Regions from separate parts of the Phosphitispora fastidiosa genome, predicted to be linked through region 1. Evidence: riboswitches for the same ligand, from Rfam matches in the RefSeq annotation. Region 1 holds a riboswitch; each other region holds the start of a gene.

The links. A riboswitch is a leader RNA that binds a small molecule or an ion and turns the genes downstream of it on or off. The one in region 1 is predicted to bind cobalamin.
Region 2: another riboswitch for cobalamin. It lies ahead of Ga0451573_RS05125 (ABC transporter ATP-binding protein); the one in region 1 lies ahead of Ga0451573_RS03775 (energy-coupling factor ABC transporter permease).
Region 3: another riboswitch for cobalamin. It lies ahead of cobT (nicotinate-nucleotide--dimethylbenzimidazole phosphoribosyltransferase); the one in region 1 lies ahead of Ga0451573_RS03775 (energy-coupling factor ABC transporter permease).
Region 4: another riboswitch for cobalamin. It lies ahead of Ga0451573_RS09720 (energy-coupling factor ABC transporter permease); the one in region 1 lies ahead of Ga0451573_RS03775 (energy-coupling factor ABC transporter permease).

Annotation. Positions count from the first base shown of each region.
Region 1 is NZ_JAHHUL010000002.1:305,110-309,089, reverse strand. Features, by position in the region: gene Ga0451573_RS03795 (DUF4179 domain-containing protein) at 34-657, shown strand; gene Ga0451573_RS03790 (DUF2935 domain-containing protein) at 628-1,044, opposite strand; gene Ga0451573_RS03785 (hypothetical protein) at 1,255-1,470, shown strand; gene Ga0451573_RS03780 (spore coat protein) at 1,504-1,725, shown strand; cobalamin riboswitch at 1,809-1,990, shown strand; gene Ga0451573_RS03775 (energy-coupling factor ABC transporter permease) at 2,456-3,094, shown strand; gene Ga0451573_RS03770 (PDGLE domain-containing protein) at 3,105-3,410, shown strand; gene Ga0451573_RS03765 (DUF3842 family protein) at 3,407-3,832, shown strand; gene Ga0451573_RS03760 (CooT family nickel-binding protein) at 3,825-3,980, shown strand, end outside.
Region 2 is NZ_JAHHUL010000003.1:242,901-251,171, reverse strand. Features, by position in the region: gene Ga0451573_RS05150 (hydantoinase B/oxoprolinase family protein) at 1-356, opposite strand, end outside; gene Ga0451573_RS05145 (hydantoinase/oxoprolinase family protein) at 353-2,527, opposite strand; gene Ga0451573_RS05140 (UbiD family decarboxylase) at 2,564-3,940, opposite strand; gene Ga0451573_RS05135 (hypothetical protein) at 4,145-4,711, opposite strand; gene Ga0451573_RS05130 (energy-coupling factor transporter transmembrane component T family protein) at 4,724-5,485, opposite strand; gene Ga0451573_RS05125 (ABC transporter ATP-binding protein) at 5,472-7,037, opposite strand; cobalamin riboswitch at 7,241-7,412, opposite strand; gene Ga0451573_RS05120 (ABC transporter ATP-binding protein) at 7,662-8,087, shown strand; gene Ga0451573_RS05115 (ATP-binding cassette domain-containing protein) at 8,084-8,271, shown strand, end outside.
Region 3 is NZ_JAHHUL010000001.1:369,941-378,211, forward strand. Features, by position in the region: gene smc (chromosome segregation protein SMC) at 1-2,199, opposite strand, end outside; cobalamin riboswitch at 2,678-2,858, shown strand; gene cobT (nicotinate-nucleotide--dimethylbenzimidazole phosphoribosyltransferase) at 3,161-4,201, shown strand; gene Ga0451573_RS01860 (DUF4276 family protein) at 4,303-4,860, opposite strand; gene Ga0451573_RS01865 (AAA family ATPase) at 4,857-6,038, opposite strand; gene Ga0451573_RS01870 (hypothetical protein) at 6,253-6,699, shown strand; gene Ga0451573_RS01875 (S41 family peptidase) at 6,734-8,239, opposite strand.
Region 4 is NZ_JAHHUL010000009.1:26,350-34,620, forward strand. Features, by position in the region: gene Ga0451573_RS09695 (N-acetylmuramoyl-L-alanine amidase family protein) at 1-685, shown strand, start outside; gene Ga0451573_RS09700 (histidinol-phosphatase) at 698-1,549, shown strand; gene Ga0451573_RS09705 (HD-GYP domain-containing protein) at 1,673-2,731, shown strand; gene Ga0451573_RS09710 (DnaD domain protein) at 2,768-3,562, shown strand; gene Ga0451573_RS09715 (ATP-binding protein) at 3,578-4,327, shown strand; cobalamin riboswitch at 4,397-4,578, shown strand; gene Ga0451573_RS09720 (energy-coupling factor ABC transporter permease) at 4,745-5,452, shown strand; gene Ga0451573_RS09725 (hypothetical protein) at 5,433-5,726, shown strand; gene cbiQ (cobalt ECF transporter T component CbiQ) at 5,719-6,444, shown strand; gene Ga0451573_RS09735 (energy-coupling factor ABC transporter ATP-binding protein) at 6,469-7,320, shown strand; gene cbiD (cobalt-precorrin-5B (C(1))-methyltransferase CbiD) at 7,310-8,271, shown strand, end outside.

The sequences.
Region 1 (3,980 bases):
AAACTATGGCATACCAGTCGTTGGAGGTTTAGTATGCAATATAGAAGATTGAATCAACTCAAAAAGGAGTACTTACGGATCCCCATTCCACAAGGATTGGATTTTATTAAAAAAACTGGTGTAGCAGTAGCTTCAGCAGCTATTTTCGTTGTCTTGCTTACAGCAGGGGTCAATAGCAGCCCAGTCTTTGCAGCAGCACTAACAAAAGTGCCGGTCATAGGTGGGATTGTAAGGGTGCTGACTTTTAGAGAATATACTGTAAACGAGGATCGATTCAATGCAGATATAAAAGTGCCTTCAATACATGGTTTAGAAAATAAAGCCCTCGAAAACAGTTTAAATGAAAAATATCTTGCTGAAAATAAAAAGTTATATGAAGAGTTTAAGGTTGAAATGGAAAATATGCAAAAAAATGGACAAGGTAATTCCGCTGTAGACAGTGGGTATATGATAAAGACTGATACGAATAAGATATTATCTATAGGGCGGTATACTGTAATTACCAATGCCTCAGGAGTAGAAAAACTCAAATATGATACAATAGATAAGGAAAATGAGATTTTAATAACTTTACCAAGCTTGTTTAAAGACAATAGTTATGTAGAAATTATTAGTGAAAATATAAAATTACAAAGTTGCCGTAATGATTCCGATTAAATATTCAGATTCGCGACGGATATGATTGATTACTACTACCGCTATTTCGTTATTCCTTACTGCTTCGCTTTCCGCGGTAAGTTGATTTAAAAAAGCCACAAAGTTTAAGCTTTGATTGATTGCATACATTGTAAACTGTTTAATATTTTCCAACAAAACAGGGCTGAATATTCCCTTCGATCTGATAACTGCTTCAGTGTAACGGACTGCAACTCCTTCCGCTTGAGCAAGGGCTAGTTCCCAATCTTTTAATTGTTCCACAAAATTACTTTCCAGGTTTTCGACAATTTGGCGGATTACTACAGTATGCTCACTTTCCTGATGCTTCCAAAACTCTATTTCATCTAGTATCCTTAGTGGAGTCTTATCACCGTAAAAATATTGCATAAAAAAACCCCCTGTTTTCCTAATTATTGAGTAAATAGTATATTATTATATGGGGGGAGGAGTGAGAAGGTGATTGTTGGGAATCTGCCTCAAACCTCGTCCACGCCGGAGCAGACGGTTAACCTCTTTTTTCCGGATATTCAAATGAATTTTTAAGTATACTAACTGTAGCTAGGGTAGGGGAACCAAATTCGAAAAGGTGGGAAACGAATGAGTCTGTTACTTGACAGGGACATGAAGAAAAACATCATGGATGAAGGTTATCTCAGTAAGGCAATTGTGACTGTTGAACTCGAAATCAGAAAGGTAAAGCTGTACCAGGAAAAGGCACATAACATAAAAGTAAAGAAGTATTTTCAGGGGCAGGAAAACGCTTTACACTCGGGATTAAAAGACCTGAAACAGTGCCTGGCAAAGCTGGTATAAAATAATTATGGGTAAACGGAAAGGAGAAATGAGATGACAGACAGGTATGAGGTTGGGCAGGGGGAACTTACAGACCTGGACATGCTTTATGATTATAAAAAAGACTCCGCATATGCGGCTGCCTGTTATACAACAATGGCCATGGAAGTCCACCACGATTTTGTCCGGGATTTATTTATAAAAATGGCCACATTTTCTCTGGCAAGTGAGGAAAAAGTGGCAGATTTGGTAGCCCAAATGGGTGGGGTTAGCTGATAAGGCGGAATCAGACTATTTTCATAACCTAATAAAATCCTGTAGACAGAGTATATCGAATGTGATAAAATTAACAAGTGAAAAATTCAATAGCTGATACAGGTGCCCACCAGGGATAATAGGGAATCAGGTGCAAGTCCTGAGCGGTCCCGCCACTGTAAGTGATTAGTGTCTTGTGAAATGCCACTCGTTTTTTCGGGAACGGGGAAGGTACAAGCCACGATAATTCACGAGTCAGGAGACCTGCCTGTATTACGACACTGAGACCTTCGAGGAAAGGTACGGTATGTTAAAACTATACCAAAAAAGTACCGATCCTCGCTGTGGCGGGGATTTTAATTTTAGTGCAGGTAAAATGCTAAGTCAATCTCCTTCCTTAAGGAAGGTTATTGTTAAACCCATTCTCTAATCCGGTAGAATAGCTGTATTCTACCACTTTTTTTTGAGGTAATTTCTGAATGCGGCAGGAATTATACATATTGCTATAGAAACATAAATTTAGTATAATATAGTTACCGGCGGCAGAAGTCGTCCGTGCATGCAGAATGCATGTTACTGTGTTTAATGGTAAGATGTTAAAATGATTATTTTAAGATGTTCAAAAGAAACATTATAAGATATCAGCGTTTTATTTTAAACATAATAAGTTATCAATCAGGCCACGAAGGTCGGGAGGTTTGCTGAAGCAATCCCGTGTTTGTGGTTTTTTAATTTTGTGGAGGTGACTTACATGCATATTCCTGATGGTTTCCTTGATACAAAAATGATAGCTGCATCTCTGGCAGTAAGCGCTCCTTTGGTAGGTGTGGCTGTGGCCAGGACTAAAAAGGTTTTTGATGACCGGCAGATACCCAAAATGAGTGTTATGGCTGCATTTATCTTTGCAGCCCAGATGGTAAATTTTCCAATCGCCGGCGGGACTTCGGGACACCTTTTGGGAGCGGCCTTGGCAGCAATACTGCTGGGACCGTGGAGCGCTGTCCTGATAATGACAACAGTCCTGATAATCCAGTGCCTGGTTTTCCTGGACGGTGGCTTAACAGCGCTGGGAGGAAATATTCTGCTGATGGGAATTGTGGCGCCCTGGGTAGGCTGGTGGGTGTATCGGCTTTTTGCAGGGAAATCAACTGATCGGATCAGAGTGCTGGGAGCAACTTTTTTGGCTGGCTGGTGTTCAACAATTGCGGCATCGGTGGTTGGGACCCTTCTGATTGTGTTTTCCGGCTATGTTACCCTAAATATTGCTCTCCCTGCCATGCTGGGTTGGCATGTGCTGATCGGTGTAGGTGAAGGTCTGATAACATCAGTTGTGGTGGCCTATCTTACCCAGGTTAAATCCGAGCTGGTTTTTCAAAAACAGAAGGCGTGAGGTGATATATATGAAAAAAGGTGTTTTTTTAGCTCTCTTAGTGTCCCTGGCTATTGCGGCTTTTCTCTCTCCCTTTGCTTCCACAAGTCCTGATGGTCTGGAACGGGTAGCTGAAGATAAAGGGTTCCTTCACCTTAGTGAAGGAAAACAAGTGGTTAAATCCCCCATGCCTGATTATGTTATGCCCGGAGTGAAAAATGAGACTACTGCCGGCAGCCTTGCAGGTGTGGCCGGTACCCTAATTACTTTTGCTGTGATGTATGGGGTCGGAAAAATATATATCAGGAAATCCCGCCGTGTAGGTGGCCGTCAGTGAAAATTGCGGTAATCGACGGACAGGGGGGAGGAATCGGAAGGGTTATTGTCGAAAGGCTCAGAAAAGACCTTCCTGAGGATACAGAGATAATTGCCCTGGGGACAAATGCCCTGGCTGCTGCCCAGATGATAAAGGCCGGGGCCAATGAAGGGGCCAGCGGTGAAGCGGCGGTTGTTTACAACTCCCCAAAAGCGGACCTGATAATGGGTACAATCAATATCATCATGCCAAATTCCATGCTTGGCGAATTTACGGCACCTATGGCTGAAGCTGTAGTCGGGAGCAGTGCGCAGAAAATATTACTTCCATTGACCCGAAGCAGTGTGAAAATAGTCAGGATTAGGGAAGAACCGCTGCCGCACTTGGTTGAGGCTGCGGTGCATGAAGTTAAGAAGATTTTGGAGGTGGGTACAGGTGTGTGAGGCAAATGCGTATATCTTAAAAGACGGTGTTGAGGAGCTGTTTCTGGAGAGTGTGGATAAAGTTGTTTCACGTGAAGATGGCATTCTGTTGGAAAACATTTTTGGGCAGCAAAAGCTGGTAAGGGCAAGGATTAAGGAAATGGCCCTG
Region 2 (8,271 bases), on a different contig from region 1:
CCCCCGGCGAATACAGGAGTGATTATGCCTATATCAGGCAGGTGATTGCCTCCGTAATAGGGGTCATTAACGATATATGCATCCCCGTCCGCTATCGTGTCCCCATAACGTTCCAATACTGCCTGGACGCTAAAGGAACCTGCTGTGGCCAGAATAGGGATACCGCTTAGCTGGGACACCAGTTCACCCCTGGCATTACATATCCCACAGGCAAAATCACAGGCCTCGGCAAAAATAGGCGAACGGGCCGACCGTTCCAGGACCAGGCCCATTTCCCCGGCTATACTGTCCAGGCGGTTGGCTATTACCGCCTGGAGGATGATACGTTCTGTACGGGTATCGGTATCTGGGCTCATTGGCCACCCTCCTTCCGCTTATTTACATTATTTGCTTCACGCTGCAGCGAAATACAGCCATGCCCCCCAGCCAATGCAGTAAAACCGGCAGGGACCAGGACAGTGGTATAAGTAAACTCCAGCAGGGCCGGACCAGGCACCTCCGGCGGCAGGCCAGAACCTGATACCTCCAGCGGCGGCTCCGCAGCGCCATAAACCTTTACCGTCTCCCATCCGGCGGGGTCTATCATAATCTCACGGGACCCCGTTACAGGACATTTCTGACTTTTACCGTTATCCCCTGTCAAATGGCTGAGACCGGGGTACACATATTCCCTGGCCTTCTCCCGGCATACCAGCCGGACATTGACGATTTCCCACGGCTTGCCGGGCTCGTCATAACCGAAGAGTTCCCGATGGCGCTCATGGAAAGTATTATTTATTTTTTTCACAGATGATAAATCAAACCTCGATTCCCCTGGATTGATACTAATCTCGTGATGTTGGTCCAGATATTTCATTTCCAGGGTCAGTTCCGTTTCCCGTTCCGAAATGGGAATCCCATACCTGTCCAGGTCTGCATTCCCCTGTGCCAGCATATCCCCAACCAGAGTATTCAGATTTCCGCAGTCAAAAGCCTCTGATGATACCAGGCAGGTTCTGGACATATCCAACCGGCGGGCCGCCCCCAGCATGCCCCAAGCGCAGAAAACAGGACCCTGCAGGGGAATAATAGCTTCTCTCATCTCCAGTTCATTGGCAATCAGACCGGCAAACAGCGGAAAAGCGCCGCCGGCAGCCACCAGGGCGAACTGCCGGGGGTCAAGCCCCTGCTGGACTGTAACCAGCCGGATGGCATCAGCCATTCTGGCTGCAGCAATGCGATATATGGCAAGGGCAGCCTTAGCTGTGTCCAGCCCCAGGGGAGCAGCCACCATGTCCCTGACAGCAGCGAAAGCCCTGTCATAATCCAGCCTAAGCCTGCCGCCCAGGAAACTTTCCGGATTAAGCAAACCCAGCAGCAGGGCGGCATCCGTAACAGTCGGTTCTGTTCCCCCGCGCCCGTAACAGGCCGGTCCGGGTACTGAGCCGGCCGAACGCGGCCCCACCATGAGCCGGCCGCTTTCATCAACTGCAGCCACACTGCCTCCTCCGGCCCCGATGGACCTGATATCAGTCATTGGTAACGTAACCGGATGACCGGCCAGCTCAGCTTCCGGCACCTGCCTGCACTTACCGTTCACTACCAGGGTCACATCAAAACTTGTTCCTCCCATATCAGCGACCACCAGATCAGGCTTTTGCAGGGCCTGTGCCAAGCCCTGTCCTCCCTGTGCTCCCCCTGCCGGACCTGACAAAAGGGTTTTTACGGCAAAGTTCTTTACCGTCCCGGCATCAGTCAGTCCGCCGCTGTTAAGCATCAGATAAATAGGCCTGTACCAGCCGTAAGCAGCCAGTTTTTCTTCAAGTATATTCAAATAGGCGGCCACAACGGGGGTCAGATAAGCATTGAGGACCACCGTGGAAGTACGTTCATACTCCCTGATCCGGGGTGACACCTTAGCTGAAGTGGTAATAAAAACCCCCGGCAGAAACTCCCGGAGTACTGCCGCAGCAGCCTCCTCATGGGCCGGGTTCTGAAAAGAAAACAAGAAACAAACCGCTGCTGCCTCCACGCCCTCTGCCTGAAGGAGGGCAGCCGTATCCTGCAGTCGTTTCCGGTCGAGGGGAATAACAACCTCCCCCCGGTAGTCCACCCGTTCCCTGATACCCAGGCGCAAACGACGCGGCACCAGGAGCCTGGGTCCCGGAGCCCGCAAATCCCACTGGTTGTCCCTGCGTGACCGCCTTATCTCCAGGGCATCCCGGAAACCTTCAGTGGTCAGCAGGGCAGTCCGGGAACCGCGTCCTTCCAGCAGTGCATTCAGGGCAAGGGTGGTCCCGTGAATAATCTGATCGGTTTGTTCCAGAAAAGCGGTCAGGTCCAGTCCCCAACAGCCTGCCATTTCCGCCAGGGCTAGAATTATCCCTTGCGCCGGGTTCTCCCTGTCAGTTGGACTCTTAAGCATCATCATCTGTCCGGATTCGCTCACAGCCGCAATATCTGTAAATGTCCCTCCAGTGTCAATGGCTACCCGAAACATGGTTTTCCCCCCAATCTGTCTTTCATCTGCCGGTCCTCCATCATTCATCTGCCGGTCCTCCGTCATTCATTTGCCGGTCCTCCGTCATTCATTTGCCAGCCCCAGGTCAGGCCAGAACCTCCGGACCCGGCTGCGTACGTTTTCATCAATTTCAATTGTAGGCACATAGCCGCTCATCGGCTTGGTAGCATCAATCCCCATTTTGGCCGTCCGGCTCAGTTCATCAGTTGACGGGTCCAGGGTGCAGCCCATCCCCAGGTGCTGGGGAACAATTGTTACCCCCCTGTCTGCCTGCAGGCGGGTAGCCATGGCCCAGAGGACTTCCCGCTCATCAAAGACATCTACATCCTCATCGACAACCACCACCATTTTGATATTATGGTCTACACCCAAAGCCGCAAAGATAGCCTGCTGGGGCTGACCCTCGGCAATTTTTTTCATGGATATGTAGCAGTGAAAAAGGCCGCAGGAAGAAAAGGGGGCATGAACAGCCTTAATATTTGGCAGGGTTCGGTTGAGGGCATTCAGGACATCTCCTTCCCTCTGAACAGCCACAATAGTGATGTGTTCTGCACTCATTCCGGGAGTGATGTCATGGAACATAGCTCTTTCCCGGTATTGGATCGTCTTGACCCGGAATACGTTTTCCGTACTGCGGTAGCAGGCATAATTGGTGAACTCGGCAAAAGGCCCTTCCTGCTCCCTAACCCCGGCCAGGATTTCACCCTCAAGCACAATTTCTGCCCAGGCAGGGACATCCAGGTTTACCGACCGGCATCCGGCCACTTCCAAAGGAGCTTCAAATAAGCCGCCAATGGCGCTGTACTTGCCTTCATGGTATGGTATCAGGGCCATTGAGCCTAGCGCAATATTAGGATGCACCCCGATGACTACGGCTGCTTCCAGGTTTTGGCCCCTCTCTTCGGAACGGCGGAAATACTCCCAAAGCCGCTGCCGGGAGTGAAAACTGATGCCCAGTTTATTGCGCCCCTTAAGCTGCATGCGGTGAAACCCCAGGGTTTCAGCCCCTGTCTCCGGATCACGGGCCACACAAAGACCGGAAGTGATATACGGTCCGGCATCAATAGGGAAATGGGTCAGAATGGGAAGCTGGGTCAGGTCAACCTGATCCCCCTCCAGGAGATTAGCCTGAAAAGGAGCCTTGTCGATCCGCTTGACACCCGGCCGCAGCTGAATCCTGCGGCCATATTCCGCAGCCAGGTCTTTTTCGGCCACTCCCATAGCCAGCGCCAGACGGCTGCGGGGAGCCAGGGCATTGGTAACTACGGGGAAACTACTGTCAGCAACATTTTCAAAAATCACCATCGGATAACGGTGCTTCTTTTGCAGATCCATCATCAGGGTACTAATCTCATATTCCCGGGAAACATGACCGGGAATCCGCACAACTTCACCCTTTGCTTCAAGTTTTTCAATCAGATCACGCCAATCCTGGTTCATAATCCGCCTCCTTATTTAACAAATAAATCTTTCTCGGAAATGACCGTGGCATATGGTGAGGTGTTGTATGAGATTTTCCTTGCACTGATGCCGTTATGAGTCTTGCTGCCGGGGGATTGCAGTTTAGACTCATAGGCGGCAGTGCGGAAAACCGCTACAATGCCTCACCATATGCACCCACGGTCATTTCCGGAAGCCTGCCGGTTATATCAATCCGGCCCTCTTCAGGGAATCGTAAATCATTTTTGTCAGTATTGTTGCTCCAATGATTCCAACCGCTGCAGTAACAGCGGAAGAAACCAAAACTGCTGTCAGGGGAAGCTTCAGGATAACATACAACCCGGCTCCAACACATATATTCCCGGAAATATTGGCCAGGCACTGGGCGATAAAATGATGGCTCCATTTTTCCATGGACAACTTTTGGGCTGCCAGGGAATAAGCCAGGGAACCCAGCCCGTTGGCAGGAATAAAAAACACGGCCAGTGGGGAAAGCCCAGAAGCCACTGCGATCAATGCCTGGATTTCTCCCATAATGATTCCTGCCGGCTGGCGGAATACCAGGGTAATCAGTCCGGTAAAGGTAGCCCAGGTAATCCCGCCAATGATAACCAGCGGCGGCCATACCACGGCATCAATGTGGTGGGCAATCTGCTGGACCAACACAAATGCCACACCCAAAACCACGGCTCCAACAAGAGCCCTGGTATCAGTCCTCCAAAAAGACTTGGCCAACATAGATACATTAACTTCCTGTGAATTTGTTTTCATTACGACAACCTCCTAAATGTTATTATGGTAAATTATCAGTAAACCGGCTGCAGCCATCAGAAGAATTGCAAGGGTTTCCCCCCGCGTGATTCTCAGTTCGTCAAGAAAGGTCCTCTCCCGGTGTCGCCCAAAGCCGCGCAGTTCCATGGCCAGAGCGGTTTCCCCTGCTCTCCTGAAGGACCGGAAAAGAAATGGCATGGTCACCGGCAGCAGGGCAGTAATTTTTTGGAAGGGATTTTTCATTGGCACCCCCCTGGCAGACTGGCTCTCCAGGATTGATGCCAATTCGTGTTCCATCAGGGGCAAAAACCTCATCGCCAATCCTGCCAGCATGGCAAAACGGTAGGGAACACCGACCTTAACCAGAAACAGCACCAGGTCGGACGGGGAAGTCCAATGTAAAAACTGCATCCCCGCCAGTACAATTGCAGCGAGGCGCAGCACTGCGGTTAAAGCAAGCGGGACAGCGCCGCTGTATATTTCCAGGGGACCTAAAACCAATATTGGGTAACCTTCCCTGCAGAAAAGCAGTTGGATAACCAGTAGCTGCAGCGCTGCCAGACCCAGAACCACAAAGGGATGATAAAAGGTCCGCAGGGATATCCCTGCCGCCAGTGAAGTGAGCAAAACGACTACAGGCAAAAGAGCCAGAACTCCGTAATTGGAATTCAACACCGCCAGAATTACAATCAGGGTCAGCCAGGAGAGCTTAGTCCTGGGGTCAAGCCGGTCAATCCATGTACCCCTGTTTTTATATCCTTCAAACAGCGCCAATGGCTGCCCCTCCCTCCAAAACGTCCCCGGGATTACTCTCGGTTCGCAAAATACGCCCGGCTGCAAAACTACTCCCCGTTCCAAAGTCCAGCCCAATACTGCGGAACTCCTCCAGGTGAGAACTCAATTGGGCAGTAGGGATATCGATACAAATTTGGTGTTTGAACATCCCCACTATCCGGTGGGCATATTGAGCTGCCAGGCCCAGGTCATGAGTCACCAGAAGGACAGCCCCCCCCTCTGCCGCCACCTGTGACAACAACTGCATAATAAGCTCGGCTGTTTCACGGTTAAGTCCTGAAGTGGGTTCATCGGCAATAATGATTTTGGGTTCAGCAGCCAGGATAGAGGCCAGAGCCAAGAGCTGCCTCTGACCGCTGCTCAGCCTTTGGGGATGCCGGCTGCGGTACTCAAAAAGTCCGGTAAACCTGAGGACACGGTTCACTCTTTGCATAACCTCATCGCGGGGAATTTTCCTTATCTTCAGAGCAAAAGCAGCTTCTTCCTCAACAGAGTTGGCAAATATCTGGTAGTCGGGATTTTGGAAGAGAAAACCCACTTCCCGGCGAATATCCCAGATACTGTTTTTATTCAACTCCCGGCCCAGCACCCTTACTACACCCTGCTGTGGGGAAACCAAGCCGTTAAAGTGTTTCGCCAGGGTAGTCTTTCCCGAACCGTTTAGCCCGACCAATGCGGCCACTTCCCCTATCCTGATCTCAAGACTGACATCTCTGCAGCCTTGCAGAGAACCCTCATAGGAATAACTGCAGTTTTCGAGAGAGGCTGCCGTTTCCCCGGGACCGCTGACCTGTAACAACCCTGGGGAAAAACCCGCAGCAGCACCAGACATAACCGGTGCCGGCCTTGCCGAATCCTGAACTATACACCCGTCATGCATAAGTATAAAACGAGTCCCGTATTCACTTAGTTCTTCCGGATGGTCTGTGACCAGAATAATACCACAGTCACCGCTGCGGCTCAGCCTGCCCAGCCTCTTATAAATATCCCTCCTTCCCGGCGGGTCCATCTCGGCTGCCGGTTGGTCAAGAACCAGCACTTTTGGCTTCATTGCCAGCACTCCGGCAAGTACCGCCCTTTGTGCTTCTCCGCCGGACAGCGTCTCCGGGGAACGGTCCTCAAACCCGCTTAATCCAACGAAATCGAGCGCTTCGTCAATCCGCCTGCTCACCTCTGCTCTGTCCAGGGCCATATTTCCAGGGCCAAAGGCAACATCTTCAGCAATAGTTGTGCTGAACAACTGGTTCTGCGGGTCCTGCATCATATAACCGACTGTTCCGGCCATTTCGGGCAGGACAGCCTCAGCAAGGTTGATCCCGGCAACTGTAACCTTGCCTGCCATATGTGCCGGGAAGAAATGAGGTACCGCCCCGGTCAGGCAGTGGCACAGCGCTGTTTTCCCGGAAGCCACCGGCCCGGAAATTACCACAAACTCCCCATGGGTGACCACCAGCTCTATATCAGAGAGCGCCGGCACATCCTGCCCTGCAAAAACCAGGCTTTTAATAGAAACGTCAACAAGTTTGGACACAACACACCCCCCTGCACCATGCTTAAAAACAGAAAAAATCCACGCCATCAAATGAGCGCGGACTTTACCTTCATCCAGGCCTGAACCGTGTCCGGCAGACCTGGCAGGGAAAATGCTGATTATAAACAAAAAACCACGCCATAAACTACTGGCGCGGATTTTTCCATCATCCCTCAACCCAGGCCGGCCTTACTCTCGAGACACGGCTTAGTATGTTCCGGGCAGGTCTCCTGACTCAGGGTCAACACCTCTCCTGCCCCTTCCCCCTTTAAAGGGTGGTATGGCAGCGGCTAACCTTCACAGTGGCGGGTCCGTCCGGGATTTGCACCCGGTTCCCTATTCTCCCTTGCGGGCACCTGGAACACTTGGATATTTAACTGTCTTTGTCTCTATTTTATAAATATCATCTGGTTGTGTCAACGTATTTTTTGCAATAAAAACAAAAGTTCATCACTTTCATCCGCCTTTTTCCGGCAATGTAAATAGTATAATTCAAAGGGAAAAAACTACTTTAGATAGAATATTAATGACAACGGCTATTTCGAAAGCCATATTAAATGGCAGAAGCCTTATTATGCAGCGTTTATTCACCGGACTGTTATTGAAAAGGATGTAATGAACCCAATGCTAAAAGTTATCCATGTGACTAAGAAATTTAAAAACACCACAGCGGTAGATGATATCAGTTTTACCCTTGACCCAGGCACCATTGTGGGTCTGCTGGGGCCTAACGGCGCTGGGAAAAGCACTACTCTGAAAACCATAGCGGGACTTCTGCGCAAGGATAGCGGTGAAATTACCATTGCCGGCCATGTAAATACCTCTACGGAGGCTAAAAAAAGGTTTTCTTATGTGCCGGAAACACCGGAACTCTATGAAATGCTGACAGTCCGGGAACACCTGCAGTTTATTGCCTATGCCTATAATGTCCCTGACTGGGCCGAAAAAGTGACCAAACTCTTTGCCAGATATGATCTGCTCGATAAACAGGATAAGCTGGCCAAAGAGCTTTCCAAAGGGATGAAACAAAACTGCTTTTCCGGGAGTTGAGTGAACAGGGGAAAACCGTTTTTGTCAGCACACACCTGTTGGACAGTATTGAAAATCTCTGTCACCGGGTACTTGTAATGAAAAACGGCAAGATTATCGCTGACGGGGATATTGATGCTTTGCGCTCTCAATTAGCGGACGGTGCAAATTACTCTCTCGAAGAGTTGTTTTTGGGAGTGACCGG
Region 3 (8,271 bases), on a different contig from region 1:
TGTCTTTTCAATCCAAAGCTCCTGGAGCCGGGCTTCATTTTCCGCAATGCGCTGCACACAATCATCGTATTCTTTCCTTATAGCGGCAGCCTGATTCTCCATTCCGGCAACCCTGCTTTTCAGAGTATCCCGCTGTTCCCTGGTTTCCGCAATCTCCCTGTTCCGCCCTAGAAGGTTGGAGCTTCCTTTTTTGTAGAACCCACCCGTCATGGAGCCCCCGGGGTTAACGACATCCCCGTCAAGAGTGACTACCTTCATAGTGTATCCAGTATCCCTGGCAGCCTGAGCGGCTGCCCTCATATCATCAACAATAATGACCCGGCCTAAGAGGTACTCAACTATATGTGAATACCCGGCTTCAGACTCTACCAGCGCGGAAGCCCTGCCATATATACCGCTGCCGGCAGGAACGTTTCCGGCTTTTTTATCTTTATAGGGTTTGACAGTATTCATTGGCAGAAAGGTCGCCCTGCCAAACTTGTTCTTTTTTAAATATTCGATAGCCTTCCTGGCATCACCGTCTGTTTGAGTCACTATGTGCTGGACTGCGCCGCCAAGGGCAACCTCAACAGCAGTCTCATACTTTTGGGGAACAGTGATAAGCTCGGCAACCACCCCGCATATACCGGGACAATCCCGGCCTTTTTTAGCTGCCACCAGCACTTCTTTGACGCCCCTGAAATACCCCTCGTAGTCATTCTGCAGATCCTCCAAAGCCTTGAGGCGGGAGGATTTATGCCCCAACTGCTCACGATCCCGTTCAAGGTCTGCGGCCAGTTTCTTCAGCTGACCTGAGAAGCCGTTTTTGCTCTCCTCAAAGCCGGCATTTTCGGTTTTCCGGCCGGTTATTGATTCTCTGACAGCCCCCAGTCCCAAATCCAGTTCCTTTTCCCGCTCAACAATCCGGCTGTATTCCTGTTTCAGGGTCTCACTCTGCTGCTCCAGGTCTTTTATCCTGCGGCCCAGGTTCTTAACCTCTATTTCACCGGAATTAATTGCATTCCTAACTCCGGCAGTCTCGTTTAACAAATCTATCATATCCGACTTCTTTTCTTCGATTTTCTGCTGTGCTTCCACTAGTTCCTGTTCCAGCAGCAATAATTTATCCTCAGCCTGCTGCAGCTTTTTTCCTGTATCAGCCAGCCTGCCCCTGAGTTCCCCAAGAGACCGGGCATCACCGGCATGCCTGCTGCGCTCAGCCTCTTCTTTGCATTTCAGTTCCTCTATTTCACTGATGAGACCCTCTTTCCGGTTCCCGATATCCTGTAGTCTCTGGCGGGCCACCGTAATTTCGGCTTCCTTTTTTTCTATCAGGCTGCCGGTATCATAGATACCTTTCTGCAGGGCGGCAATTTCTTCATCAAGTTTACTGTTATGAAGCTTATGTTCTTCGATCTCTGACTCGCGGTTTCTTAACCCGGTCTCCAAGCCAATTAACTTTTGTCTCAATTCATCATCCTGATTATTAATCCCATCAAGTTTCAGTTTCTGGTCCTCAATCTGATTAATCAAAAGGTTAATCTCAAGTTCAACCAGCTCATTCCGGTACTCAAGGTATTCCCCGGCTTTTTGGGACTGCTCCTCAAGGGGGCCAACCTGGATGCCCAGTTCGGATATAATGTCACTGATACGGACCAGGTTCTGTTCTGTGTCATTAAGTTTTTTGACCGCCTGCTGTTTACGGCTCCTGTACTTTACTATTCCGGCGGCCTCTTCAATAATATTTCGACGGTCTTCAGACCTGGTACTGAGGACTTCATCAATCTTGCCCTGTCCAATAATGGAATACCCTTCCCTGCCGATTCCGGTGTCCATGAAGAGTTCATGGATATCCCTCAGTCTGCAGGGAGATTTGTTGATCAGAAATTCACTTTCTCCGGAACGATAAACCCTCCGAGTGACCGTTATTTCAGAATAATCCAGCGCAAATATGGCGGTACTGTTATCAAGGGTAAGAGATACCTCAGCCATCCCTACGGATTTTCTCCTGTCACTGCCGGAGAAAATTACGTCTTCCATCTTGGCGCCCCGGAGGGTCTTGGCGCTCTGCTCACCCAACACCCACCTGACAGCATCGGCAATATTACTCTTGCCGCTCCCATTAGGTCCAACAACAGCGGTAATGCCCGGGGTAAACTGGAGTTCTATTTTATCAGCCAGGGATTTGAAGCCCTGAACCTCAATTCTCTTCAGGTACAAAAGGGTTCCTCCTTACATTTTGAAAAAACCAGCCTTAATGACACTTATCAATTAAAGCTTTCCTGTTTTAATGAATTCAACAAAAAAAGGGCACTTTCCTTCTCAGTCCCTTTCTTCAAAAAACATTTCTTTGGTTTCACAGACCAGTTGACCATTTTGGCTTTTGATGCACACCTTTTTAGCGATACACCACTTCCCGGAGCGATTCCAGCGGCACCACTCTTCATTACAGTAAACGGTGGTCACAACAATTCACCCTTTTTAATCAGGGTATGCAGAGCCGCAGTTTTTGTGATATTCGTTAATAACAATTACAAAAGCCGGGAAATTTCCGGCTTTTAATGTTACAATAAATAAAGAAGTTAAAGAAAGGATGGGTTTATGAAGAACTCAATTTTAATTCTAATTACATATTAAAAATTATTTATTGATAATTTCAGGCAACTCTTTTATAATAATAATATACTTTCAAACAAAAAAATATCCCAAAGGTTATTGGTGCCTCTAATGAGGAGAATAGGGAATTGGGTGAAAATCCCAAGCGGTCCCGCCACTGTAAGTGTTAGCATGCCTTCAACAGACCACTCGAGTTTTTCGGGGAAGGTGAAAAGCATGTGATGATCACAAGCCAGGAGACCTGCCATAGCCGTCATATTGCTGCATCTCGTGGAATGATGCAGGTATTGGTGAATGATGGCAAAGTTCACAGCTTTATAAGCTGTGAACTTTTTGTTTTTCTCCGGCAGGTAAGCTCTTGGAAATGAGCGGGAATGGTGAGCTATTGCATCGATTTTCCGCACTGCCGCCTATGAGTCTAAGCTGCCACTCCCCCCGGCAACAAGGCAGTGCCAGGAAAATCTTGTACAACATCTCACCATATAAAGAATCCAAGGTATAAAGCCTTGAATATACAAAAAAAATTAAATAAAAAAATTTATTAAAAATCAAGGAGGAAACAAAAATGAGTTTACTTGAAAAGACCCTGCAGCAAATTGGGGATTTAGACCGTGCCAGCATGGAACAGACCCAGGAGAGGCTGAACAATCTGATCAAGCCCCCCGGGAGCCTAGGCGTACTCGAGGAAATGGTCCTTCAGCTTAGCGGCATCTACAGTGACCCTATGCCCAAAACAGGAAAAAAAGTAATCATAGTCATGGGAGCTGACCATGGTGTGGTCCAGGAAGGGGTTAGCGCATTCCCCCCAATGGTAACTATTGCTATGATGCCAACCTTTGCTGATGGAATTGCCAGTGTCTGCGTACTTGGCAGGCATGCCGGGGCAGAGATTGTCCCCGTTGATATCGGAGTGGCTGCCCCAATTGACCACCCGGGGGTCATCAACCGGAAGATAAAATTCGGGACCGATAATATGCTCAAGGGCCCGGCAATGTCCCGGGAAGAAGCCGTCAAGGCAATTGAAACCGGAATTGAGATAGCCAATAATGAAATCAGCAAGGGTGCCCGGGTTCTGGGTACCGGGGACATGGGAATTGGTAATACCACCCCCAGCAGCGCCATCCTTTCGGTTTTGGGCGGTTTCACCCCTGAAGAGGTTACCGGACGGGGAACCGGTGTTGACGACCAATCTCTTTCCAATAAAGCAGTAGTAATTCAGAAGGCCATTGAGTTAAACCGTCCGGATAAGAACGATCCTGTTGATGTCCTGGCAAAAGTGGGCGGCCTGGAAATTGGCGGCATAGCCGGAACCATACTGGCAGCATCAGCAAGCAGGGTTCCGGTTGTGGTTGATGGTTTTATCTCCAGCGCCGGTGCTCTCATTGCCGCCAGACTGGCTCCCAATTCGGTGAGCTTTATGATTCCATCACACTGTTCCGCAGAACAGGCCCACCGGACCATGCTTGAATGCGTGGGATTAAGGCCAATCCTGGATATGAAAATGAGACTAGGGGAAGGCACTGGGGCGGCCCTGGCCATGTCGGTGCTGGATGCATCAATAAAAATGCTTCATGAAGTGGGGACCTTTAAAGATATCGGCATGTAAGATAATGAGGTGTTGTACCCGATTTTCCTCGCTGCCACGGGGGAAATCTTGTACAACACCTCACCAAATGCCACAGTACGAAACATCCGGGCAGTAAGAATTTAGCTTGCTGCGACAATCTTGCGAATCCCTTCGATAAAAGCGTTAAAACTCAAAGAACAATTTGTATCAATCTTCATGAATTTAGCAATTTTTTTCGAACCACTATATTTTTGATATTCGGGCACCATTTTTTGCAGTACTTCGCACGGGTTAGCAAGTTTATCTGGGTTTCGAAATTGAGCTTTCTCTTGTTTTCTAGCAATTCCTTTGTAATTGAAAGCTTTTTCAACTGCTGAAAGGTCACCTAAAAACCATGATTCCAACTCGTGACAGACCACACGAACTAACGCATCAGTTCGTCCGCCTTCAAAGCACAGTTGCAATAGCCTTTGTTTAACCTGTTTGCAATCACTATTGTCCTGGTCACGAAGCACTACAAACTGTACTTCGGGAATTCTATAAGCACGCAATTTACGAGGAATTGATTTCTCCATGTCTGTTTTACCTTCATGTTTAATAGTATGAAAGGTACATCCGTCTGGTAATATGGATGGAAGTATTTCGTCTAAAACTGCTTTCATTGAAATCTCTTCCAATAAAAATACTATATGCTTCATTGCGGTCCAGCTCCCTCGAAGAAGCCTTGCTTCCATAATGCCCCTGGCAAATCACCTTCAACTACTAAATTTCTGAGCAGTTCATCGTCGGATGCACGTTTAACTTCACTGTAACCATCACTTTTTGTTAACCAAAATAATTCGTTTAATTCAACTCCGTTAACAAAATCAGGCGAATGCGTAGAGATAAACACTTGTCCTCCCGCTCGTGTGTAAGCTCTAAACTCTTCTGCAAGTTCAAATAAAAGTTCGGGATGCAGTTGATTTTCAGGTTCCTCAATACATAACAATGGGTGTGGCTTGGGGTCATTCAATAATAACAAGTAAGCAAACATTTTTATAGTCCCATCAGAAACATATCTCGCAACAAACGGGTCTTTAAAAGAACCATCTTGAAACCTGAGTACTATTCGTCCATCGGGAGTTTCCACTGCTTCTACAGACTTTATACCTGGGACTCTGTATTCCATTTTGCGTAAAATTTGCTTAAATTTTTCCGGATAATGTTGATACATAAACTGCGCTACTAGTGGCAAGTTCTCTCCTGTAGGCGAAAGGTGTTCTGCGTAACCCGCATCAGCACTAGCACGAGCCGCTTGAACATGAAAATCGGAAACATGCCACCCTTCAATTAATCTCCTGAAAGCAGCTACTTGCTTAAACTTTTGAAATTGCCCTAGTCCTTTAATAGCAAGAATGTCTGGCGAATCAAGTTTTTGTTCTTCACGCTCTTCCTTTACCCCTAATCTACCATATTCGCTTTCATTTACGATAGCTGTCCCTGAGCCATTTGAAAAATCCAGAAAGTGCCATGGTGCACCTTGTTGTCCACGACGATATTTTAATACTTCTCTTGATACTACTGGCAGACCAGAGCAGTCTAAACCAATATGGAGCTCATATGTAACTAATGGTTCCCCCGGTTCTGGCCTAAATTTAATTTCAAATTCGATTGGTCCTTGCTGGTCTCGTGATACAACTTCCTTAAATCCGCCTCGTTTTGTTAAGGCTGCTCTTACATTGTCTATCAAGGAATCATGCAAAAAACCAAAAGCATCGAACAAAGTTGATTTTCCGGAGCCGTTCGCTCCTAAAAAAACAACCATATCCGGTAAATTAACGAGTCTTAGGTCTTTAAAAATCTTAAAATTCTTTAACCGTAGTCCTTCAATTTTCATAAGACCCCTCCAACAATAATCTTTCAAATAATATTCTTCATAAAAATTAATTACCCTTCCAAAAACACCCTTTATTATTATATCTTGCCTAATCTTTTCTAAACAAAATTTCAATCATAGCTATATTTCGTCCGTACAAGACAAGTGCCAAACACATATTTTGTATATTATTGGTAACACTAACGGCAAATACCTTATCAAGGAGCAGGTTAATTTGCCAAATTTAATGCAGACAATCAAATCCTACGGGCTTACAGAGTTTTACTTTTCCCTTTCTGTTGCGGACAAAGAGGATCTGGCACAGTATTCCAGGTATCTCGTCTGTCCGCCGGACAAGACTGTATGCAGTCCCGGGTGTGACAGCTGTTTTCTTGTCCAAAACGGGGCCCAACTGCTCTGGGCGTCGGCGGCAAATGCAATTCCGGATAACAAACTTGACTTTGCCCGGCGGCTGCTCGACCATGCCCTGTCGATTTCCGGAAATGACGAAGACACCGCCTGGATACATGCTAACCTGGCCCAGGTTCATTACGAAAACCACAAGCTTGACCGGGAATCACTAAAAAAGAGTATTTACCACTGCCATGAACTGATAAAAATGGGGTTTATGAAATCATGGGCCAATAATATGATTGAGGAAATGAGTGTCTTCCATGTCTAATCAATAGAGTGCTTATGTTAACCGAAGTTTAGGTCTAGCTGTCCAACAACTCTACCGCCTTGGCATACTGTTTGTCTGTCTCCTTAATGAGTCGTTCCAGTTCTCTGTTCAGTGCGCTCTGGGTGGTAAAATCCAGCACCCCGTAGGAATAGAGTCCCATATCCTTTTGGAATGTGGCGACTGCCCTTACGGTTTTCACATCATACTTCATATCAGGTTCGTCAAGATCGTAATCAAGCATCTGCAGTATTTTTTCTGCATTAAAGACATCGACACTCTCGGTATGCAGAGTCGGTTTGGATTTTACGGTAAGCCGGCTGACATTGTAAACACTGATTCCGTTTAGCAATACAGGGTCCTCTACAACAACATCCGGTGTCAGCCCGACCCCGTCGATAGTCCTGCCTGCCGGGGTAAAGTACTCTCCCGTAGTCAGTTTCACCCACCCAATTATCTCATCATCGGCAGGAGTAACCTGATACCGGGAAATCAGCTCAAAACCGTCCACAAGCCTTACTCCAAGCCGCTTCTGATACTTTTCGGATGCCTCGGGTGTCAAGAGCGGAATTACATTCTGAACCCGCGATTTGCCAAAGGTCCTGGTTCCCACCAAAACCCCTGCTCCGGTATCCTGAACCGCTCCGGCCAGAATTTCACTGGCGCTCGCGCTCATACCGTTTATCAGTACCACCAGTTCATACCTGACTTTTTCCAGATCAGAATAATATTCTCTGTCTTCCGCCTCCTCAGACTTGAAGTCAAGTCTGGTAATCAGCCCTTTGGGGATAAAGTACCTGCCTGCTGCAACTACCTCATTCACCTCTCCACCGGGGTTACCCCTCAGGTCAAGAATAATTTTGCTGATATTCCTGTCCTCCATATCTTCCATGACCGGAGCAAGAAATTCCGCGGTGTTTGCATTAAAGACATCTATTTTTATGTAACCTATCTCATTATTTATTTCATAAGAAACCGGGTTGACCCTGACAGGTCCTCTGACGGCCTCAACTTTTATCACGCCCTGCTGTCCGCCTCTGATAATCTCCAGAGCAACCGTAGTCCCGGCCTCCCCCTTGATTAATGCTGAAGCATTATATATAGCAGTACCGATAATATTTTCCCCATCTACAGCGACAATCCGGTCTCCAGGAACAATTCCCGCAGCTTCAGCCGGTGATGCGGGAAACACCTTGGTGACCAGCACATAATCCCCAGCCTTTGAAATCATAACCCCGATACCAAAATACTCACCCTGCATGTCTGAAATAAAATCACTGGCTTCGTCCGGAGTAAAGAAGACAGAATAGTCGTCAAGTCCGGCAAACATTCCTTTAAGCGCGCCCTCCAATAGCTGCCTGTCAGAAACATCATCCCGGTAGTTGTCCTGAATGAAGTCCATCATACTGTCCAGATACTCTAAGGAACCGGCGTTGCTGTTTTCCTGTGCTGAAACGAAATTGGGTCCCGAAAGACATAGCAGGGTGATAACTGCAATAACTGAGACAGCTTTGCTGAGCGGCCTGCAAAAGTTCCTGTTCATGAAAATCCTCCTCAGTATAGTAACATAAAAAC
Region 4 (8,271 bases), on a different contig from region 1:
TTTTATGCTGCTTGCCGGACTGCTGCAGGCATCGGATTCGTATGCCAAATTCCAGTGGAAAAAGGAAATATTTTTACCGGGGCTGCAGGGGAAAACTGTTATTATTGACCCAGGCCATGGGGGGGCCGACCCGGGCGCGGTTTCCGGCAGGTATCGGGAGTCAGACCTGAACATGGAAACGGCCCTGGCCCTGAAAAGTCAGTTAGAGGATAATGGGATTAAAGTCAAGCTGACCCGCAATGGCAGTGAGGGTATTGTACCTAAAGAAAACATGACATATGCTGAACAGTGGGCGAACCTGCGCAAGAGAAAAGAATTTGCCGCTGAGCAGAGGGGGCATCTGCTGTTAAGTATTCATACCAACAGTCATCAGGATTCACGTGTTTCAGGGGCTATTGTTTTTTATACTGATGAAGTTTCCGCAGATCTGGCCGCCGAAATTCAGGCCCGGCTGAATACCCTTGGAACTAAGAAAAGATCGGCAGAACAGAAGAACTTTGCGGTTATCAAGGGCAATCCAATGCCCGCTGTGCTCATTGAAACAGGGTTTATTACAAATGAACATGACCGGGAAATGCTGGTTTCCTCTAAGGGTACTGTGGCCAAACTTATTTATGAAGCCCTGGACAGGTATTACCAAGAACCGGCCTTACCTCAAACGGAAACGGCTGCAAAAGGAGGTTGACGATGGTTGACGATGATTGACTATCATATCCACCCTGATTATTCCATTGATGCCGAGCCATATTCTATGGAGGAATACTGTATCAAGGCACTGGAATTGGGATTTCGGGAAATCTGTTTCACCACTCACTGTGAGTTTGACCCTCTTAGGAAAAACCTTGACTGGTTTGTCAGGTGTTGTGGCACAGTTGTGCCCATGCATCCGGTAACCTGGCTGGACCGGTACTTTAAAGATATTGCCAGGTGTGCGGGGATGTTTCTGAAGGACGGGCTTATTGTTAAAGCCGGGCTTGAGGCAGGTTTTGACCATGGCTTGGAAAGAGATATCGATGATGTTCTTTCCCAGTATCCCTTTGATTTTGTTATCGGTTCGGTACACTGCCTGGACCATATTGCTATTTCCTCAGCCGCAGAGGGCCCTGGCTACTTCAGGGGCAGGAGCCTTCAGGAGGCTGCCGATGCTTACTATGGGACACTTGCCGGAGCGATTGCCTCAGGGCTGTTTGATGTAATCGGCCACCTGGATATCTACCGGAGGCATGGCACATCATTTTATGGTGAAAAGACAGCATTGGTATTTCAAAGTTATATAGACGAAATTTTGGAGCTGATGGTGAAAAAGGGCACTGGTCTTGAAATCAACACTTCTGCGTCAAGGTACAACCAGGGCTTGTTTTATCCTGCGGAGCAGTTTTTAATAAAGGCGGTGGCAAAGGGGGTCAACAAATTTACGATTGGTTCTGATTGTCACCGGATAAGTGAACTTGGCAGAAACCTTTATCCTGCCATGGAGTCAGCAAAAAAAATTGGAATAAGATTTTCTGTCTATGAAAGGCGAAAATCAAGGCTTGCCGATGAAATATAGAGTTTTTCCACAAAGATTCGCAAAATTGAATCTTTAATATGCAGGAGGATTTTTGGTATTTTTTGTAGAACTACCTCAGAAATAACTTGTTTTTGAAAAGTTGTGACTCAAAGGGGGGCCGGTATGAAACAACTTATTCCAGATAACTTGGAACCCGGAATGGTTCTCGCAGACACGGTGTTTGCGGCAAACGGAAGAGTACTTCTTGCTGAAGGGACAAAACTTACCCGGGACTTAATCGAACGTTTGAAGGAAATGCAGATACTGACGGTTTTTATAAATGACGAAAACACAATAAGTGTTGACCCGGATGATGTTCTGATAAACCGTGTCCATTCAGAAGCCCTTCAGGTATTAGGGCATTTTTTGCCGGCTGATATTTTTGGTGAGCGCCTGGGAAGTGTTAAGGACCGTTATGATTCGCTCACGGGCATTCTGGACGAGGTTGTCAAAGACGAAAAGGTGGCTAATCTTTACCTTGACCTGAGAACAATCGATGATGATACCCTGGATCATTCCATTAATGTCTGTGTCCTTTCTCTGATTATGGGTGATGTTTTCAAGCTGAACAGGGAAAAGCTGCTTCAGCTGGGCAAGGCGGCCATGGTCCATGACATAGGCAAAAAAGCTGTTCCCCAGGATATAATTGCCAAAAGAGAAGACCGTACCCCTGAAGAAGCTAAGATATTTGAAGATCATACCAAACACGGATACCAAATCCTGCGGGAAAGTGAATTTGATGTCGGTATCGCCCGGGTAGCCCTTTACCATCATGAGAGATGGGATGGCAGCGGGTATATTAACAAAGTTGCCGGTGAGAATATTGACCTGTTCTCACGCATTGTCGCTGTTGCAGATGTGTATGATGATGTTACCAGAGGTATTTCATACAAACAAAAGTACCTGCCCCATGAAGCCATGGAATTCCTCTATGGAGCGGGGAATATCTATTTTGATGCCAGAGTGGTTAAGGCTTTTACGGGAAGCATTTTTGCCTATCCCCTGGGGAGCATAGTTAAGCTGAGTACAGGGGAAATCGGTATTGTCATAAATGTGCAAAAAACAATGGCGCCAAGGCCAATCGTCAAAGTATTCTATGACAAGGCTAATAACCGCCTGGATTACCCCAGGCAGGTGGATCTCAGTGAACAAAAAACCTTATTTATAACGAAAATATTATAGGATTTTGGTCAGTTGACCGAACGGAGGAGTAAGCCAATGAGCAAGACCAGGGACAGAAAAGGCAACATAACTGCAGCATTTGGTTCTGATTTGACACTGGAAGGAATGACAGGAGTCCCTAACCTTTTGTTAAAACACTATCAGAAAATTGGAATTACTGACAGTGAAATGATGCTGATAATCCAGCTAATGCATCTTCAGACAGCATCAAACCAGCATTTTCCCTCAGCTGATGTGTTGGAATCCTATATGTCTGGAGATAGGGCTCAGATTCAGGCTGACCTTACAAATTTAAAAGATAAGGGTATTATCAGCATTAAAAACTTTTATGATGACGAAACTGATGAAGTAATGCCATTTTACTGCTATGAACCTCTGTTTGAAAAGATATCCGAGTTTTGGGCCTGTGAAAAGGTACATACATACCAGCAGATGAAGAAGAACTTGGCCGAACAAAAGCACAAGACCGGGGCAGTCAGAAGAGAGAGAGCGGGTTCATTTGCCAAGGTCTGCAAGGGTTTTGAAAAGGAATTTGGCCGCATGCTGTCACCAATGGAAATTGAACAGGTGGACCTTTGGCTCAATGATTATAATGAACATACTGAATTGATTTTTGAAGCCCTGAGGCGAGCTATTTTGCTGGGCAAGCATAATTTCAAATACATAGACAGTATTCTGCTGGAATGGACGAAAAATAATTTAAAGACAATTGATGATGTCCTGAACTATGAGTCTAATTTCCGTCAGCGGCAGTCCAAGAAACCAATCCGCAAAAAAATAGAAAGTCCTGATAAGAGGAAAGATAAGTTCAGGCTTTTGTACCTCAGCTAATTAGGGGGAAGATCATTGAAAAAAGACCAGGATAATTGTTCCCTCTGTCAAGGCAGGGGGATTGTTATTATAGACAGTGAAACGGCCAGGCCTTGTAAGTGCATGCTGCACCGGAGCATAAGACTTAAGTTCAGGAATTCCAGGATGAGTAAGGAAATGCGGGACTACAATTTCAGCCGGTTCAGTTCAAGGTATTATTCTAAAAACCATCGGGATTCCATTAATGGGAGAACCTATTACGATAATGCTGCTGCTGCTTTTGCGGCCGCTCAGAAGTTTACCCGGGATATTAAGGAAAACATTGTTCCCGACGGTATTCTGCTGACCGGACCGGTGGGCGGCGGCAAAACATTTCTGGCCTGTGCCATAGCCAATGCCCTTCTGGACTGTGGTAAAGAGGTGTTGTTTGTGGTTGTTCCTGACCTCTTGGATCAGATCAGGGCTACCTTTGACCGCTCCTATGAGTACACTGAGCAGGATTTGATGGATACTGCCAGAAAAGTTGAGGTCCTGGTACTGGATGATATGGGGGCACATAATTATACTGACTGGACCGCCAACAAGATTTACTCGATTCTCAATTACCGGATGAATAACAGGCTGCCAACCGTCATGACTACAAACCTGGATCTGGCTGAGCTGGAGGAACACCTCGGTGAGAGGACCACTTCAAGAATAATACAAATGTGCAAGGTCTACCGGTTGTTGGTAGAGACAGATATACGCATTGTCAGGAGACATGAGAAAGAAGGAAATGCAAAGTAATTTACGAAATATTTGAACAACCCTTGAAGGAATAATTTGAAGGTGTTATAATAAGATAAAATTAGATATGATTAAATTTAACAGATAGGTGACCCGTAACAGGGTTGAAAAGGGAAGCTGGTGCAAATCCAGCACGGTCCCGCCACTGTAACAGGGAGAAACCCGCAATATATGCCACTGGGCTCATGCCCGGGAAGGCGCGGGGGACGATGAACTGGAGTCAGGAGACCTGCCTATCTTAGGTACACCGTTATACCTTCGATTGAAAGGCAGGTGGACATTGAAACAGTACTTTAGTTAACAGTACTTTTCCCAGTCTACCCAGACTGGGATTTTTAATTTTTACGGATGTATTTGTGTATATTAAGTTAGGTAAAGCCGGTTCTAACAATTTAATGAAAAAATGGAGATGAAATAATGCATATACAGGATGGATTTCTGGTCGGAAAATGGGCAGTCGCCTGGTACGGGGCAGCATCAGTCTTTGTTGCCAAAGGGGTTTATGACATAACCTGGCGTACTCAAAGGGTAATGGCATATAAGCCACTGCTGGGACTGGTCAGTGCAGCCGTGTTCTTTATATCGCTGCTGCCAATTCCGGTACCTGTTACCGGCACTTCATCCCATCCGGCTGGGACACCGGTGGCTGCTATTCTGGTCGGTCCTTTTGTCAGCATGGTCCTGGCAGTGGTGGCCCTTCTCCTGCAGGCGCTGTTTTTTGCCCATGGCGGGTTATCCACACTTGGCGCCAATGTCTTTTCCATGGGGGTTGTCGGATCCCTGACCGGCTTCGGAGTATTCTGGCTGGGCAGGAAAGCCGGGCTGTCTCTGGGAATCGCGGCATTTTTGGCCGGTGTTTTCGGAGACCTGGCAGTTTATTCAACCACTTCATTCCAATTAGCTCTGGGAATGCCGGGAATTAATGACCAGTCAATGCTTAAGGCCTTCCTGACATTTCTGGGCCTGTTTATGCCGACCCAACTTCCCTTAGCGCTGCTGGAAGGAGTGGTTACCGGAGGCATGGTCACATACATAGCCAAAGTCAGACCTGACATTCTCAAAAAACTGGGTGTGCTTCAGGAGACAGGTGAGGGGGAAAGCCAAAATGCAGAGAATCAGAGATGAAATACGGCGGAATTTGATTCCTGTCCTGACAATAATGTTTCTCCTGTTATTCCCACTATCAGTATCAGCCGGAGAAAAGTGGCAGGGGACAGATGACCTTGTTGATAGTAAAATGGAGGAGGTAACCGGTGTGTCCGCAAAGGAACCACTGGTAAACATAGAAGGCAACCTGGGGCTGTTTTTATTTGCAGTCGGAGGGTTTGCCGCCGGAGCAGTGGTGGGATACCAGTGGCACAAAATATTTGTTACAAAGGCGGGGAAGAACGATGGTTAAGGAATCTTACTTGATGGTTGATGCTTTTGCCCAGAGAGATAACACCTTTACCAGAATGGATGCCAGAGTAAAGGTACTGGTGTCAGTTTTAGCCCTTGCCGCAGTTGTCGGTCTACCGGGCTTTAAACTGCCGCTCTTCATATTTGCATTGACAGCAGCATTGATGTTGGTTATCAGAGTACCGTTTAAAATTATCGTGGGCAGGATGCTGCCACCTGTTATCCTGGGAATTGTGGTTTTCATTTTTATGGCGTTATTTCATCAGGGCAGTCAGGTCTTTAGTCTGGAGATACAGGGCTGGGAAATAAAAATTTACGGGGAAGGCCTGATTCTGGGGACTACGGTTTTGCTGAGAATTATCAGCAGTGTTTCCATCCTGTTATGTTTGAGCCTGACTACCCCTGTACATGAATTGGGATATGCCCTGATATGGTTCCGCATTCCAAGGGTAATCGTTGAGATTCTGCTGCTTACCTACCGGTATCTCTTTGTTTTATGGGATGAAGGGATGCGGATCAGGCAGGCACAGGCCATGAGGCTGGGTTATCCTGACTGGAGGAACCCGGCAGGGTGGAAGAAGGCTGTGAATTCAACCAGCACACTTATGGCAATGGTATTTATCCGGGCCTATGACCGGGCTGAAAATACCTTTTCAGCCATGCAGATAAGGGGATATAACGGAGATATCGCCGGACAGAGATACAAAAAGACTGCCTGACTGTCAATTTAGGGGGAAGCATTAATGATTATTGATGTACACCAGGTGCAGTACACATACAGTGATGGCACTAAGGCTCTGGAGGGAGTGGAGATGGAAATTCCCAGGGGGCAGTTTACCATACTCCTGGGACCCAACGGGTCGGGGAAAACTACTTTTTTTAAGGTTATCACCGGATTGCTGAAACCTGAACTCGGTGAAATTAAAATTGAAGGCAGGCCCTTCCGGGAATTTTCCAGAGAAGAATTATACAAAAGGATAGGTTTTGTGTTTCAAGACCCTAATGACCAGCTATTTGCGCCAACTGTCGGGGATGATGTGGCTTTTGGTCCGATTAACCTGAAAATGACTTCCGATGAAGTCGGTCAAAGGGTCAGGGAATCTCTGGAGATGGTAGGAATACCGCATCTGATAAATAAACCTGTGCACTACCTGAGTTACGGTCAGAAAAAAAGGGCTGCAATAGCGGGAGTCCTGGCGATGAAGCCTGATATTATTATTCTTGATGAGCCTACTGCAGGACTTGATCCGGCAGGGGTCAGGGAAATAATGGAGTTACTGGTAAAACTCAATAAAAAAGAGGGAATTACAATTTTAATGGCGACACATGATGTTGATTTGGTACCCCTGTATGCTGATAGAATTTTTATCCTTCATATGGGGCATATCCTGCTGGCAGGGACACCCGCAGAGGTTTTCAGCCGGAAGGAAACTGTCAGAAGCGCCCAGCTGCGGCTTCCCAGAGTTGCCCACCTGGCAGAGATTCTGGCTAAACGGGACCATATGGCTGTTGGCGAACTGCCTCTGACTATCGGGGAGGCCAGGAAAATGATTCTTGCTAATGTAAACGGGGATGTGAATGCCTATGGGAGATGACAGAGAACTCCGCCCGGGGATTACCACCGGTGCGAGTGCGGCTGCGGCTGCCCAGGCTGCGGTGATAATGCTGTACCGGCACGAGGTAATCGAGACCGCCCAAATAATTAATCCACAGGGCAGGGTAATTACCGTACCCATTGAAAACGTTTTTCCGGAAAAAGAATATATAACTGCTGAAGTAATCAAGGACGCCGGTGATGACCCTGATGTGACCAATGGACTCAAAATACTGGTTAAGGCCGGTAAGAGCGCAACATCGGGAGTTTCTGTCACCGGGGGCCCCGGAGTAGGGATAGTTACCAAGCCCGGCCTTCAGATACCTGTGGGAGAAGCGGCTATTAATCCTGTACCGCGGCAGATGATTACAGAAGCGGTAAGTAAATTCATCCCCGCTGGTGCAGGGGTGATTATTGAAGTCAGTGTTCCCGGCGGCGCCGCGGCAGCCAGGAAAACCCTTAATCCCAAGCTGGGGATAGAAGGCGGCATTTCGATACTGGGCACAACTGGAATAGTTGAGCCGATGTCTGAAGATGCCTTCAAAAAATCACTGGTGCCCCAGATAAGCCAGGCCATGGCTTACGGGTATACAACCATCTGCCTGACACCTGGCAGGCTTGGCGAAAAGTGGGCTGCCGGAAAGCTGGGGATCCCGGCAGAGGCAGTTGTTCAAATGAGTAATTTTGTGGGATATATGTTAAAAGAGTCTGTCAGACTGGGAATCAAAAATGTTATCCTGATCGGGCATCACAGTAAGCTTGCCAAGGTTGCGGCAGGGTGTTTTCATACTCATAATAAGGTGTCTGATGCCAGGCTGGAAACCCTGGCCGCATATGCAGGCTTACAGGGAGCAGGCCCCCGGATTATCGGAAGTGTGCTGGAAGCCAATACCTCGGAAGAGGCCCTGGAGATACTCCGGAACAATGGCTTAATGCAGGTAATGGATATGGT